Regions from separate parts of the Streptomyces sp. NPDC059909 genome, predicted to be linked through region 1. Evidence: riboswitches for the same ligand, from Rfam matches in the RefSeq annotation. Region 1 holds a riboswitch; the other holds the start of a gene.
The links. A riboswitch is a leader RNA that binds a small molecule or an ion and turns the genes downstream of it on or off. The one in region 1 is predicted to bind cyclic di-AMP.
Positions count from the first base shown of each region.

Region 2: another riboswitch for cyclic di-AMP. It lies ahead of ACFV9O_RS21885 (C40 family peptidase); the one in region 1 lies ahead of ACFV9O_RS26585 (NlpC/P60 family protein).

Region 1 covers NZ_JBHWKX010000044.1:49,047-56,368, forward strand. Annotated here, with positions in the region: gene pcrA (DNA helicase PcrA) at 1-2,215, opposite strand, end outside; cyclic di-AMP (ydaO/yuaA leader) riboswitch at 2,447-2,611, shown strand; gene ACFV9O_RS26585 (NlpC/P60 family protein) at 2,610-3,794, shown strand; gene ACFV9O_RS26590 (hypothetical protein) at 4,007-4,360, opposite strand; gene ACFV9O_RS26595 (NlpC/P60 family protein) at 4,618-5,682, shown strand; gene ACFV9O_RS26600 (alpha/beta hydrolase) at 5,761-6,903, opposite strand; gene ACFV9O_RS26605 (LuxR C-terminal-related transcriptional regulator) at 7,049-7,322, opposite strand, start outside.
Region 2 covers NZ_JBHWKX010000031.1:80,240-87,561, reverse strand. Annotated here, with positions in the region: gene ACFV9O_RS21905 (helix-turn-helix domain-containing protein) at 1-380, opposite strand, end outside; gene ACFV9O_RS21900 (ATP-binding protein) at 672-1,103, shown strand; partial or broken gene ACFV9O_RS21895 (LysE family translocator) at 1,446-1,629, shown strand; gene ACFV9O_RS21890 (DUF6328 family protein) at 1,583-2,167, opposite strand; gene ACFV9O_RS21885 (C40 family peptidase) at 2,235-2,711, opposite strand; cyclic di-AMP (ydaO/yuaA leader) riboswitch at 2,715-2,870, opposite strand; gene ACFV9O_RS21880 (hypothetical protein) at 3,235-3,543, opposite strand; gene ACFV9O_RS21875 (ATP-dependent Clp protease proteolytic subunit) at 3,552-4,187, opposite strand; gene xerC (tyrosine recombinase XerC) at 4,362-5,537, opposite strand; gene ACFV9O_RS21865 (helix-turn-helix domain-containing protein) at 5,530-6,075, opposite strand; gene ACFV9O_RS21860 (helix-turn-helix transcriptional regulator) at 6,210-6,410, shown strand; gene ACFV9O_RS21855 (DNA-binding protein) at 6,407-6,616, shown strand; gene ACFV9O_RS21850 (hypothetical protein) at 6,742-7,107, shown strand; gene ACFV9O_RS21845 (hypothetical protein) at 7,104-7,322, shown strand, end outside.

The DNA.
Region 1 (7,322 bases):
AGGACGTGATCCCGGACGTCGGCCCGGCCGGAGCGGCCATCGGCCCCGTCCGCTTCCACTGCATGTGCGCGTCCGGGATCTCCTCCAGGAACCGCGACGGCGGGTTGTAGGCGGGCTGGCCCCACGCACTCCGCATCGACGACCGCGTCAGATAGAGCCGCTCGCGGGCGCGCGTGATGCCCACGTAGGCCAGGCGGCGCTCCTCCTCCAGCTCCTTGGTCTGGCCCAGCGCCCGCATGTGCGGGAAGACGCCGTCCTCCATGCCCGTGAGGAACACGACCGGGAACTCCAGACCCTTCGCCGTGTGCAGCGTCATCAGCGTGATGACGCCCGCGCCTTCCTCGTCCTCGTCGGGGATCTGATCGGAGTCGGCGACGAGCGCGACCTGCTCCAGGAACTCGGCGAGCGTGCCCGAGCCCTCCTCGGCACCGCGCTCCTGCTCGAACTCGAGCGCGACCGCCGCCAGCTCCTGAAGGTTCTCGATGCGCGTCTCGTCCTGCGGGTCGGTGGAGGCCTGCAACTCGGCGAGGTACCCCGTCCGTTCGAGCACGGCCTCCAGGACCGTCGCCGGTCCCGCGCCCGACTCGACGATCGTGCCCAGCTCCTCCATCAGCGCGTTGAACCGCTTCACGGCATTGGCCGACCGGGCGGCCATGCCGTACGCCTCGTCCACACGCCGCAGCGCCTGCGGAAAAGTGATCTTCTCGCGCAGGGCCAGCGCGTCGACCATGGCCTCCGCGCGCTCGCCGATGCCGCGCTTCGGAACGTTCAGGATGCGGCGCAGCGGGACGTTGTCCTCGGGGTTGGCGAGGACGCGCAGGTACGCGAGCACATCGCGGACCTCCTTGCGCTCGTAGAACCGCACTCCGCCGACGACCTTGTAGGGCAGGCCGACGCGGATGAAGATCTCTTCGAAGACACGGGACTGGGCGTTCGTCCGGTAGAAGACCGCGACATCGCCTGCCTTGGCGTCGCCCGCGTCCGTGAGCCGGTCGATCTCGTCGGCGACGAACTGCGCCTCGTCGTGCTCGGTGTCCGCGACATAGCCGGTGATCTGCGCGCCCGCGCCCGCGTTCGTCCACAGGTTCTTGGGGCGGCGGCTCTCGTTGCGCTCGATGACGGCGTTGGCGGCGGAGAGGATCGTCTGTGTCGAGCGGTAGTTCTGCTCCAGCAGGATCGTCGTCGCGTCCGGGTAGTCCTCCTCGAACTGGAGGATGTTGCGGATCGTGGCGCCGCGGAAGGCGTAGATCGACTGGTCGGCGTCGCCCACGACGCACAGCTCGGCCGGCTCCAGGTCCTCGTACCCCGTGCCGACCAGCTCGCGCACGAGCGTGTACTGAGCGTGATTGGTGTCCTGGTACTCGTCGACCAGGACGTGGCGGAACCGGCGACGGTAGTGCTCGGCGACGTCCGGGAACGCCTGGAGCAGATGGACGGTGGTCATGATGATGTCGTCGAAGTCCAGCGCGTTGGCCTCGCGCAGCCGGGCCTGGTACATCCGGTAGGCCTCGGCCAGCGTCTTCTCGAAGCCGTCGGCGGCCTGGTCGGCGAAGGTCTCCTCGTCGATCAGCTCGTTCTTCAGATTCGAGATCTTGGCGCTGAAGGACTTCGGCGGGAACTTCTTCGGGTCCAGGTCCAGGTCACGGCAGACCAGCGCCATCAGCCGCTTCGAGTCCGCCGCGTCGTAGATGGAGAACGAGGACGTGAAGCCGAGCTTCTTGCTCTCCCGGCGCAGGATGCGGACGCAGGCGCTGTGGAAGGTGGAGACCCACATCGCGTTGGCGCGCGGGCCGACGAGATGCTCGACGCGCTCCTTCATCTCGCCCGCGGCCTTGTTCGTGAACGTGATCGCCAGTATCTGGCCGGGGTGGACATGGCGGGTCGCCAGCAGATGGGCGATCCGGTGGGTCAGCACCCGGGTCTTGCCGGAGCCGGCACCGGCCACGATGAGCAGCGGCGAGCCCGTGTGCACGACGGCGGCACGCTGCTGCTCGTTCAGCCCCTCGAGCAGCGCGGCCGGGTCCACCGCGGGACGCGGCGCACCGTCCCTGTAGTACGCGTCCCTGGCCGGGGGCACGTCGAACTTCCCCTCGAAGAGGTCGTGCGGGTCCTCCTCGTGGGGCGCGTGCTCGTCGTGCTCGGGCGGCGGGGGCTCCTCCGAGGCCGAGGTGCGCTGGAGGTCCGCCAGGAAGCTGTCGTCAAAGAGGCTGCTCATCGCTCTACGAGTCTAGGCCGCCCCACCGACAGCCCGCCGCCGCCTTCACCACAACCGGCCGAACACGGTCCGTCACATCACGAGCACGGGACGGATGCGGCACGACGGTGACACGCCGAGGTCACGAAAATGTATCGGGCATATCGAACATCGACCTTCACAGCGGCACCACAGTTTGGCTAGCGTGCTCGCCCAGGCGGCCCGTTCCCCCAACGGCGACCTACGCCAATCGGGCAGCCCACGCCGAATCCGACTTTCCCGTAAGGAAGTTCGGAACCGGGGACCCATCATGCACAACCGGGGTGAATCGGGCCGTGCTCAACTCGGCCCGTAGGACAGCCTTCCGTTCCGTCCGAACCCGACAGCTAACCCGGTAGGCGGTCCACGGAAGGAGATGCCGGCCTTGGCGTCGCATCGCAAGACGCGTACGCATCCGCGTACGAAGTCCCCCGCCGTCGGGTTCACGACGGCCGCCCTCGCGGGCGTCACCCTCCTCTCCACCCAGAGCGCCCAGGCCGACCCGAGACCCAGCATCGAAGAGGTTCAGAAGAAGGTCGACGACCTCTACCGGCAGGCGGGCACCGCGACCCAGCAGTACAACCGGGCGAAAGAGGAGACCGCGCAGCAGCGCCGCGAGGTGGACACGATCCTCGACGATGTCGCCAAGCGCACGGAGTCGCTGAACGAGGCCCGCCGCACGCTCGGTTCGTACGCGGCCGCGCAGTACCGGACCGGTGCGGTCACGCCGACCGCCGCGCTGCTCTTCGCCGACAGCCCGCAGGCGTACTTCGACCAGACCCATCTGATGGACCGGCTCTCCGACGAGCAGCGCGGCGCCATCGCCGACTTCGAGACGCAGCAGGCGGAGGCCGCGAAGCAGCGCGCGAAGGCGACCAAGAGCCTGGAGACGCTGACCGCCTCCCAGCAGTCGCTGCGCACCAGCAAGGAGCAGGTGCAGCAGAAGCTCGCCGAGGCGCGGACGCTGCTGTCGCAGCTGACCGCCGAGGAGAAGGCGCGGCTCGAGGCGCTGGAGCGTCAGCGGGAGGAAGAGGCTCGCCGGCAGGCCGAGGCGAAGGCCAAGGCGGAGGCGGAGGCCAAGGCCGAGGCGGAGCGCCTGGCGAGGGAGCGCGCGCAGCAGGAGGCGCAGAGCCAGGACACCGGGACCAGCCCCGGGACGAGCACCGGCACCGGGACGAGCACCGGCACCGACACGTCCGCCGGGACCTACGCGGCCAAGGCCGAGAAGGTCCTCGCCTTCGCCCGGGACCAGATCGGCAAGCCGTATGTGTGGGGGGCGACCGGCCCCAGCTCGTACGACTGCTCCGGCCTCACCCAGGCGGCCTGGAAGGCGGCCGGCGTCGATCTGCCCCGCACCACGTGGGACCAGGTCGAGGTCGGCCAGCGCGTCGCCACGAGCGATCTTCTCCCCGGCGACCTGGTCTTCTTCTACGACGACATCAGCCACGTCGGCATCTACATCGGCGACGGCATGATGATCCACGCCCCCAAGCCGGGCGCGAACGTCCGCGAGGAGTCGATCTACTACATGCCGATCTACGGGAGCGTCCGCCCCGCGTAGACCGCATGGACGCCTGACTGACTCACGCCGTAACCACCCGTCGCACAGGGTGCGTTGCGGCGTGAGTGGTCATGCGACCGGCCCGGTCACGTCCACAGCGTCGCGATGCTGTGCCTACCCGGGGGACACCCCCCGGACCCCCGGCCCGGTCACGTCCACAGCGTCGCGATGCTGTGCCTACCCGGGGGACACCCCCCGGACCCCCGGCCCGATCACGTCCACAGCGTCGCGATGAAGATGTTCGCCACCGTCAGGCCGCCCACCGTGGCGAACACGCCCTTCCCCACCTTCTCCTCGTCCCGCTTGACGTAGACCAGCGCGAGGATCACCACCAGCACCGCCAGCTTGACGCCGATCTTGAGGTTGTTGACCGGCTGGTCGTCCGCCTGGTTCAGCCCCACCAGTGCCACGCCCGTGACCAGCATCAACAGGGCGCCGTGCAGCATCGCGGGCGTGAAGCGTGCCGTTCCCTCGCCCATCGCCTTCATCTGGGTCAGGAAGCCACCGAGCAGCGACGCGATGCCGATGATGTGCAGGGCGACGAAGACATTGATGAGTACGTCCATATCACCGGAGCCTAGCCGTACGGTCCGAAAGCGACCCCGGCGGTCCGACTCCCGCCAATAACGGTCATGGCACCACTGCTCGGCGCGCCGGAGGTTTAGCGTCCTCCCCCAGGTGACCGACTCCCCACCGCCGCCGCGCATCCGGGCGGCACTCCGGCCACCACGCCGATGGATCCGGCGGTGGACCGCTTCCCCTGTGCGGCCCGCCGCCGGACCCGTACGGCATGACCTGGCGGACTCCGGAAGGACTGGCCCTCGTGGCAGCGCACCGCAAGCCCAAGCAGCGCACCCTCGGCGGCTCTGCCGCCCGTACCGCCCTCACGCTCGCGCTGGCCGGTGCCGCGTCCGCCACCGCTTTCGAAGGCTCCGGGCTTGCGGACCCCCGGCCCACGCCCGAGCAGCTGAAGGCCGAGGCCGACAAGCTGTTCCAGGAGGCCGAGGCGGCCACCGAGAAGTACAACGGCGCGAAGGAGGCCGCCCACCGGGCCCGGGAGTCGCTGGACGACCTGCGGGACGAGGCGGCGCGGCGCACGGAGCGGCTCAACTCCTCCCGGAACGCGCTCGGTTCGATCGCCACCGCGCAGTACCGCGCGGGCGGGCTCGACCCGTCCGTACAGCTCGCGCTCTCCGCCGACCCCGACACGTATCTGGCCGGGGCGGAGCTGGCCGAGCGGGCCGGGGCGCGGCAGGCCGCCACGATCGCGGGGATCCAGAAGCAGGCGCGGGAGTTGGACCAGCTGCGTGCGGAGGCGGGCGAGCGGCTGGCCGCGCTGAAGACCCGGCAGGCCGAGCTGGCCCGCCACCGGGCGACGATACGCACGAAGCTCGCCGCGGCCCAGAAGCTCCTGGCGCAGCTCACCCCCGATCAGCGGGCCGCCTATGCCGGCCAGGACGGGAACCCGGCGTCCCGGGCCGACCGCGACGCCGCCCGCACCGCACCCGTCGTCCCCGGCTCCCCGGCCGCCGCCCCCAACTCCCGTGCGGCGCAGGCCGTGGCGTACGCGTACGGGGCGCTCGGCAAGCCGTACGTCTGGGGGGCGACCGGGCCCAGCTCGTACGACTGCTCGGGGCTCACGCAGGCCGCCTGGCGCTCGGCGGGCGTCTCGCTCCCCCGCACGACGTACACGCAGATCAACGCGGGCCTCAGCGTCCCCCGCTCCCAGCTCGCGCCCGGGGACCTGGTCTTCTTCTACTCCGGCATCTCGCACGTGGGGCTGTACATCGGGGGCGGGCAGATGATCCACGCCCCGCGGCCGGGCACGCCGGTCCGGATCGCACCGATCGACCAGATGCCGTTCGCGGGCGCGACCCGGGTGGCCTAGGACCGGCAGGCCCCCACGGAGCCGACCAGGCCCCGCCGTGCCCCGACGGCCGGCTCCGCCCGGCCCGGCCACGTGCCGTCAGCGCGCCGCGGCCGACGCCGTCGGACCCCCTTCGACGCCGATCTGACGGGTCAGCCAGCGGAAGACGTCCGGGATCTGGAGCCTCCACCCTTCGGTGTCATGGGCGCCGCCGACCTCGATGACATCGACCTTCGTCGGCGGCTTGGCCGCGGCGCGGAGCGCGAGGCCCGCCTCGAAGCCGTCGCCCCTCGCTCCGGAGACGTAGAGCGCGGTCCGCGGGGGGACCGGGGCGGACTCCAGGAGGGTCAGGGGGTTGTTGGCGCGGCGCAGTTCGGGGTCGTAGGCGGCGATGGAGGCCTTCTCGGCGGCCGGGTCGTTGTAGCCGGACAAGCTCACTCCGGCCCGGTAGCGGTCCGGGTGGGCGACGGCGAGTTTCGCCGCGCAGTGGCCACCCGCCGAGTAGCCGGCGACGGCCCAGCCGCCGGGCCGCTGCGAGGCGCGGAGGCTGTCCATGACCATCTTGCGGACGTCGACGCTGAGCCAGCTGTCCGCGTTGATCTTCCCCGGGGCGTTCGCGCAACCGGTGTCCAGGCCGCCGCCGAGCAGCGTGGTGCGCGGGGACACGAGGATGAACGGCGCGACCTCGCCCCGCTCCATCAGGGGCTTCAGCTGCTCGTGCACCCGGAGCGAGGTGAACCAGGCCCGGGACGAGCCGGGGTAGCCGGGCAGCAGCTCGACCACGGGGAACTTCGTGTTCCGGTAAGCGGGGTCGTCGTACTGCGGCGGCAGCCACACATGGACCTCGCCGCGCACTCCCGAGACATGCCCGTCGAACTCCGTGACCCGCACATCCGGCCCCACGTTCGGGTCGTCCGCGGGCCTGAAGGTCTGCCTCGACGCCGGCAGATCGGCGAACCGCACCCCGCCCATACCGTCCCGGCCGAGATCGGCCGCGGCCGCCACATGGTCCCCGGTGCCGAGGAGATCCTCCCAACTGCCGTACAGGCCGTTGCTGTTGTTCACGGCCACGAAGACCACGAGCAGTGCGGTGACCTGTGCGAATCCGACCATCAGCAGCCGGGCGCCGCCCCGCACGAGGGCGGGTCCGCGCACCCGGCTCCACAGGGCCAGCGGCAGCAGTACGGCGACCACGGCCAGCACGATCGCGGTCACGAAGAACGGGGTCCCGGTCAAGCTCATCACGACCGGTTAGAGGAGACGGGGACCGTCCGGGTTGCCACCCTTGTGTACCGGTTGGATCACACATGGCCGTCGGATGGGCGTCAGATGCGCCCGCCGCCCCGCGCCCTCGGACAGGCCCGCGCCGTCGGACAGGCCCGCGCCGTCAGACGAGCCGGCGCGCCGTCGCCCACCTCGTCAGCTCGTGCCGGTTCGACAGCTGCAGCTTCCGCAGCACCGCCGAGACATGCGACTCCACCGTCTTCACGGAGATGAAGAGCTGCTTGGCGATCTCCTTGTACGCGTATCCGCGCGCGATCAGCCGCAGCACCTCCCGCTCCCGCTGGGTGAGCCGGTCCAGGTCCTCGTCGACCGGAGGGGCGTCCGTCGACGCGAACGCGTCCAGCACGAAGCCCGCCAGCCGCGGCGAGAACACCGCG
Region 2 (7,322 bases), on a different contig from region 1:
GTCTGAAACAGCCCCGGCACCACCGAGGTCTCCAGGGTGCGCGCGGAGCTCGCCTGCGACTCCAGGCTGATGAAGTCCCGGTACTGGGGCGGGATCACCCCGCGATAGGCGTGCCACCAGCCGGTGCCCCCGCCACCCGCCGAGCCCGCGAGCGTCTCGAGCAGTTCGCGCAGCCGGGCGTCGGTGACGCCGTACGCGTCGAGCAGCCGCACCACATCGTCCGGTCTCACACCGCTCGTACCGGTCTCCACCCGGCTCACCTTCGACTGGTGCCACCCCACGAGCCCGGCGGCCTCCCGGCTGGTGAGGCCCGCGCCGAGACGCAGGCCGCGCAGCTCCTCGCCGAGTTTGCGCCGACGCACCGCGGGACCGTGCCGCATGCCCGCCGCCTCCTTCCGGTACTCGGGCCCCTTTTCCGGACCATGCCGAGCCGTCCGGCGGAGCGGCCACCGAAACGGCAGCCACCCAGTGTGCGCCCAAATGCGTTCTCACGTCGCAGAGTTCACCGCTTTGAGCGACAGATATATGCATATCTTGGTGGATCGCCACCAACTGCGTCATCAACGGTGGCAGTCTGGCGCGAAGCGCAGTCCGAGGCCGCTCCGGCGCACCTTCCGCCACGTGTCGCCACGTGCCGGCGTCCGGCCCCGGTGGGAAAGGGACAGCTCGCCATGGCAGACCACCAGGAAGCCTCCGTCACTCTGCCGAGCGATCCCGCCTCGGTCTCCGCCGCGCGGAGATACGTCACCGGCGTCCTCACCGACTGGGGCCTCCCCGGTGAGGCGGAAACGGCCGACACCGTCCGGCTGATCGTCTCCGAACTCGCCACCAACGCCGTGCAGCACACCTTCGGACAGTCGCCCACCTTCACCGTGAACGTCCGGCTCGAGCGCGACGAGCAGCTGCGCATCGGGGTCACCGACAGCCATCCGCGCTGGCCGCAGCGGCTGCCGGCGGCCGTCCAGCAGGACAACGGGCGCGGGATGGTGATCATCCGCTGGCTCACCACCGAGTGCGGGGGAGAGCTCTCCGTGACCCCGACTGCGGAGGGCGGCAAGACCGTCTGGATCGCGCTGCCCTGGACCGCGCCGACCCTCCCATGACGGAGTCCGCCGCTGTGGGCCCCTGTGCCCTGCGGACGGGCTCAGGGTGAGCCCCGTCGGCCCTCGAAGCGCGGGGCCGGGGCGACGTCCCAACGATCAAGCCCCTCCGGCGATTGAGGAGCGGGGCCCGGGGCAGAGCCCCGGCGGGGGCCAGGGGGCGTAGCCACACGAGGGGTCCGGGGTCTTGCCGCAGTGCGGGAACTGGCCCGCGGGCCCGGGCAGGGCCCCGCAGGCGGCAGGGGGTGTCCGGCGTCGCGCGGGCGAATCCCGTGCGGAGCAGGGCGCGCAGCGCCCGACTCGTAGCCCGCTGCACCTGTGCCGGACGGCGCGGCCGTGCTGCATCGCATCCTGCTGCCGGCCACGATCGTGCTCGCGCTGGTCCGGTTCCCGCTCGTGGCGCTGCTCGTGTACCGGCTGGGCCGGTGGCTGCGCCGCCCGCGTACTGCACGGACCGTGGAGGGGGGTCAGCGGCGGTGCACTCACCGCCCTCGGCCTGACCCTGGTGACCGCTCCTCCCGACCATTGAGCCTCCGCCGGACGGCCCAGGGCAGCACGGCCCAGAGCCCGGCGCAGACGAGCAGCGTCGCGGCAGCGGCCACGATCCCTTCCGGCGTGCCGTGCACGACGTCGACGACCAGCAGCACCGCGGAGGTCAGCGCCAGGGCGAGCACCGCCATGCCGATGCCGGCCAGCCGTGACGAGACCAGCACGATCTCCTCCTTGGCGCCTCTGCGGAAGAGACCGCGGTGCAGTGCGGCGGGCGCGGTGAAGAGCGCCGCGGCCACCACGGCGAGTAGCAGTGTAGTCACGTACGTGCCGCGCTGGAACGAGTCGAGGCTGGGGAACCTGGCCGTGAAGGCCAGGGTGAGGAGGAAGGCGAACAGGATCTGCACGCCCGTCTGGATGACCCGCAGCTCCTGCAGCAGCTCGATGAAGTTGCGGTCGGCGCGCTCCGCCTCGGTCTCACGGCGCGCGGCGGCGTCATGCGGGTCGTTGCGCTGTGCGTCGTCGTTCCGCCCCGCGTCGTTGTTCCGCGGGGCGCCGGGGCTCTCGTCGTCGGGCATACCGTACGAGTAGCCCGTGCCCCGCGGAACATGCCACCGACTGGTCCGACCGGCTGACCCCGGCCGGTCAGCGGACGCGTCCGTACCGGACGCTCTTGGTCCAGATCTTGCTCAGCTTCACGACGGAGCCGGTCTTGGGGGAGTGCCAGATCCTCCCGCCGCCCGCGTAGATGCCGACGTGGTACACGTATCCGCCGGAGCGGAAGAACACCAGGTCACCGACCTGCCGGCGGGAGGCCGAGATGTGGCGGGTGCGGTTGTACTGGGCCTGCGCCGTGCGCGGCAGCCTCTTTCCCGCCTTCTTGTACGAGTAGAGCGTGAGTCCCGAGCAGTCGAACCGGTACGGGCCCGTGGCCCCCCACCGGTACGGCGCGCCCCTCTTGGACGCGGCCACCTTGAGGGCCTTCAGCGCGTGGGCCGACGCCGCGTGGGCCTCCGAAGCGCCGCCAGGGACCAGCAGGGAGCCGCCGACGGCGGCGAGAGTGAGAGCCGAGACGGCACCCGTCCGGGAGAGCAGGGACGGACAATGTGTCTGCGCAGTCATGCGCAACCCTTCGTCAGCCGCCTGTGAAGGATGACCTGTCGGGTTCGGACCTGCGAAGACGCCCGGCCGCCGCAGCGGCTTCACCCCGAGGACCGGCCACGGTGGGCGGCCGGACCGTACTGCTCGGGTCCTCCACTCCTGCCGAAGCACTCATGTCGACCAGGCATCCGGTGCGGCGGCAGGACTCGGCGTCCGCCCGGACCGCCCCGCCGCGGTGGCGGGGGCTTGTCGTCCCAGGGATCTTGACGCACGAACTGCCCGATTTCCGAGTCGAAACGACGATATGTGAGGCTCCTCACCACTGATCCAATCGAGTGGACCAAGCCGTTCGGCCCATCACGAGTGGTCGCATGACGAGCGCTGTACCAGCAACGGAACGCGCCATTCAGCCAGATGGCCCATCCCGCCGCGCAACTTGTCGCGCACAAAAGTTGAAGCCGCGACTACTCCGGATGGGCGACACCCACTCGTACGTCCCTGGCCCTCCCGTGGCGCGTTCCGTACCGGCGCGGGGCCGCCCCGCTCAACTCACAGACTCCGGCGGGACCGTGATTCGCGCGGTCCTCCGCTCCCCGTCCAACACCCGCAGGGCGCGGGCCAATGTGGGTGCGTGCAGCTCGCTCTCGCCTCGGGCGTGCATCAGCGCGAGGGCGTCCCGCAGGGCGATCGCCCGTGCGGCCAGGGCCTGGGCGGCGCGGAGGGCGCCGTACGTGTGGGCCCCCCTGGCCGGATTGATCCGTCCCAGCTGGTCGACGACTTCGAGATAGCGGTCGATGAACTCGCTCTCGGCGCGGGTCAGTGCGGGCAGCGGGGGCAGTTCCGGAGGCAGCACGGGCCGGTTCACCGTTCCCCGTGCGAAGCGGCCGACGTCTTGCGGTTCTTGACGATGTGATCGACCAGGCCGTACTCCTTCGCCCCGGCCGCGTCGAACACAGTGTCGCGTTCGATGTCGGCGGCGATACGTTCGGCGCTCCGGCCCGTGTGGCGCACCAGCATGGCGGAGATCTGGTCGCGCAGCCGCAGCAACTCCTGTGCCTGGATGCCGAGATCCGTCGGCTGACCCTGGAGGGGCTCGGGGAGGGCGGGCTGCTGGACGAAGACCCGGGCGCCGGGCAGGGCCATCCGTTTGCCGGGCGTGCCGGCGGCGAGCAGTACGGCGGCGGTGGAGGCGGCCTGGCCCAGGCACGTCGTCGCAACGTCGCAGGTCACCACCTGCATCGTGTCGTAGACCGACGTCATCGCGCTGATGGGGCCGCCGGGGGAGTTGATGTAGAGGTTGATGTCCTGGTCGGGGGCGGCGTACTCGAGGTACAGGAACTGGGCGATGACGTCGTTGGCCGAGGTGTCGTCGACGGTCGTGCCGAGAAAGATGATCCGCTCCTCCAGCAGCTTCGAGTACGGGTCGAGCGTGCGGAGGCCTGCGCTGGTGCGCTCGGTGAGCTCCGGCAGAACGTAGCGGGCGGAAGGTCGGTGCATGGCGTACCTCTCCTCGTGCGCGAATCTCTGTAAAAAATGTACAGGACGTACAGGCCGTTATGATGGGGAGCATGTTCTACGGCCTGAGGAGAGTTGCCAGGTCAGGGGCGGTTCTGCTCGCTCGCTGAGAGCGAACATCTCACGGTTTCTCACGTTGGGGTCTGTCGCGCCTCCTCACCGACGCCCAGAAGAGCGTTCAGATGGATCACGGCCTCGCCCATATCGGCGGCCGTCGGGTGGACGTACACGCGCTTCGTGAAGCTCGCGTTCGTGTGCCCGGCCCCACGCGGCGAGGATCGTGTCAGAGACCCCGTTCGTCGCCAGGAACGTCAGGCACGAGTGCCGGGCGTCGTACAGGCGCACCTTCCGCAGGCCGAGCTTCGCCATCAGCGAGTAGGCGTGCTCCCGCAGCTGGCGCGTGCTCATGGCCTGCCCGAGCAGGTCGACGAACACGTACCCCGACTCCAGGTAGTACGAGCCCATCGCGGCCCGCTCGGCCTCCTGCACCACCTGCGACTGCAGCAGGGCCAGGCGCACCGGCTCGGGCAGCGGGAGCGTCCGCTCCCCGGCCTCGGACTTGGTGTCCTTCTCCAGCACCCGGATGTTGCCGATCATCGTTCGCGTGTTCGCCACGTCGAGCGTGCCCGCGGTGAAGTCGATGTCGTCCCACCGCAGCCCGGCGACCTCCGCCGGCCGCAGCCCCATCAAGCCGAGCAGCAGCGGGGCGAACAGGCGGTCGTCGCGGATGCCGACGACGAACTGCTGCACCTCGCTGACGTTCCACGGCTTCGCCCGCTGGTTCTCCCGCTTGTCGGCCTTCCGGGCCATGCGAGGCACCGTGACGTACTCGGCCACGTTCCGGGCCACGAGGCGCTTGCGTACGGCCAGTCGCAGCGCGGCCCGCAGGCGGCCGAGGACGCCGTCAGCGGTCGTCGTCCGCAGCCCGGTGCCCTTCTCCCCGCCGCGCCGCCGTGCGCCGACAAGCAGCCAGGACACGAAGTCCTCTACGTGGTCCTCGGTGAGCTCCTGGAGCCGGATATGCCCGAGGTGCTCGTACACGTGCACCAGGGCGTTGCGGTAGCCGACGAGCGTGGACTCCTCCACCTCGATCCGCTTGTGCTCCATGTACAGGTCGAGCAGGCCTCCCACGGTCATCTTGCTGGGGAGGATCAGCTGCCCGGTACGCCGTTCGTGCTGCAGCCGTGCAAGCTCAGCCTTGGCCTCCGCCTTGGTATCGCGGGTCACGGTCAGCTGCTTGCGCTTCCCGTCCGCGTCGCGGCCCACGTCGATGACGAACCGATAGCGGGTCGACCCGTCCCGCAGCGTTACCTTCTTGATCGGATCAGCCATCACTGCCACCCTCGGGTGGCTCGATGAGTCCCTGCTCGCGCAGCCACTTGTCGATCGGGACCCCCGCCTCGCGCAGTTGGGCGTGGATCGTGGCGACGTCCCTGCTCAGCGGGCGCAGCCACTGCGGCAGGCCATACAGCTGATGCTCGAGCATCTGGGTCTGCTCCTTGCCTGCGGTGAGCTTGAGCGGCCGCTCACCGTGCGCCCAGCGCCACGCGTCGGCCGCGGACATGGTGCCGGCCCCGGTGACCTCGACAGGGTCCGTCGGCTCGTCGGTGAGCGGCAGCAGTAGCGACGATGGCGACACGCCGAACACGCTGGCCAGCGCTGCCAGGTCATCCGCCGTTACCACCCGCTCGCCCTTCTCCATGCGAGTAATCCCCGAAGCGGGGATGAGGCGGCCGGCCTTCTCAAGGGCTGCCGAGAGCTGGCGGGTGGTCACCCCCGTGCGCTTTCGGAGCCGCTCCAGGTTGCTGGCGACGGTCCTGCCGGTGGGGCCCACCTCGATCGCGCGGCGGCCGCGCTGCTGCTGAGTCATGGGAAGCAGCGTAAGCAACAAGGGAGCCCTTGTATGCCCGCTCTTTTCCGCTACCATCTGCGTCATGGTGCCATCTAACAGCAGATGGTGCTAACGTGCAACACATGCTCCGAGAAAGAGGGAAGCGTGATCACGTGTCCGACGAACTGCTGACGCCCGTGCAGATCGAAGACGAGTACGGACTGCCCCGGCAGACGCTCGCCAATTGGCGATGGTCCGGAATCGGCCCTGCCTACATCAAGACCAGCAGCACGCGGGCTGGCCGCGTGATGTATCGCCGGTCTGCCTTCGAGGCGTGGCTGGCCGCGCAAACCGTTCCGGCTGGCGTCGCATGAGGACCAAGCCAGTTCCGACGCTCGCAGAGGTCCGCAAGTGGCCGGCCACCGTCGGCGTCCCCGACGCCGCCCGCGCGCTCGGCATCAACAAGGCCCACCTCTACGAACTGGTGAAGCGCGGCGAGGCGCCCGTCCGGGTTCTGCCCCTCGGATCCCGCCAGCGAGTCATCACGGCCTCGCTGGTCGCGGTCCTGGAAGGCGCCTAACCACAGCGGCCCCCAGCAGGACGGCAATCCCGCTGGAGGCCTCACCCGATCCCAGCAACGCCGAAGCCCCGGGCTCATTCGCTCGCCAGCGACCCAGGGCTTCAACGACAGAAACGGATAGCGCCATGATGGCACAGCCCCCCGACGCAGCAAGGGTGACCCCGGCAGCGCTCTTCGAAGAGGCCGAACTCGACCCCCGCGTCCACCTCATCTACAAGCGCTTCGGAGACGTCCTCCGCGTCGCCTACGACCCGATGCAGACCACCCGCGCGAAGGCCGAGGGCCTGCTCACCGCCTTCCACGGCCAGTACGCCGACGCCCGCGTCGCCGCCATAACCGAACTCGGCCGCACGATCATCGCCGACCTCCCGGTGGATGAGGACCCCGTCCGCATCACGACGGACGCCAACAGGCGCGTCACCGTCGTGTTCGACGACCGCCGCATCAGCCCGGACCAGCTGCTCGATCTCATGGCGAAGGCCCGCGCGTGACCGGCCGCACCATCAGCCGCCACCCCGCCACGGCTCCGGCCGGGCGGGGCGGCCCGCGCCCGTCACCCATCGCGTACTGCCGCGCGTACGCCGCCCGCGGAGCCTTCGGCCGCTACTGGGTCCTCGTCGTCGAGAACTGCCCCCTGTGCGGCCAGGGCCACACCCACGGCGGCGGCGACCAGCTGCGCCCCTCCTACGGCCACCGCGCCGCGCAC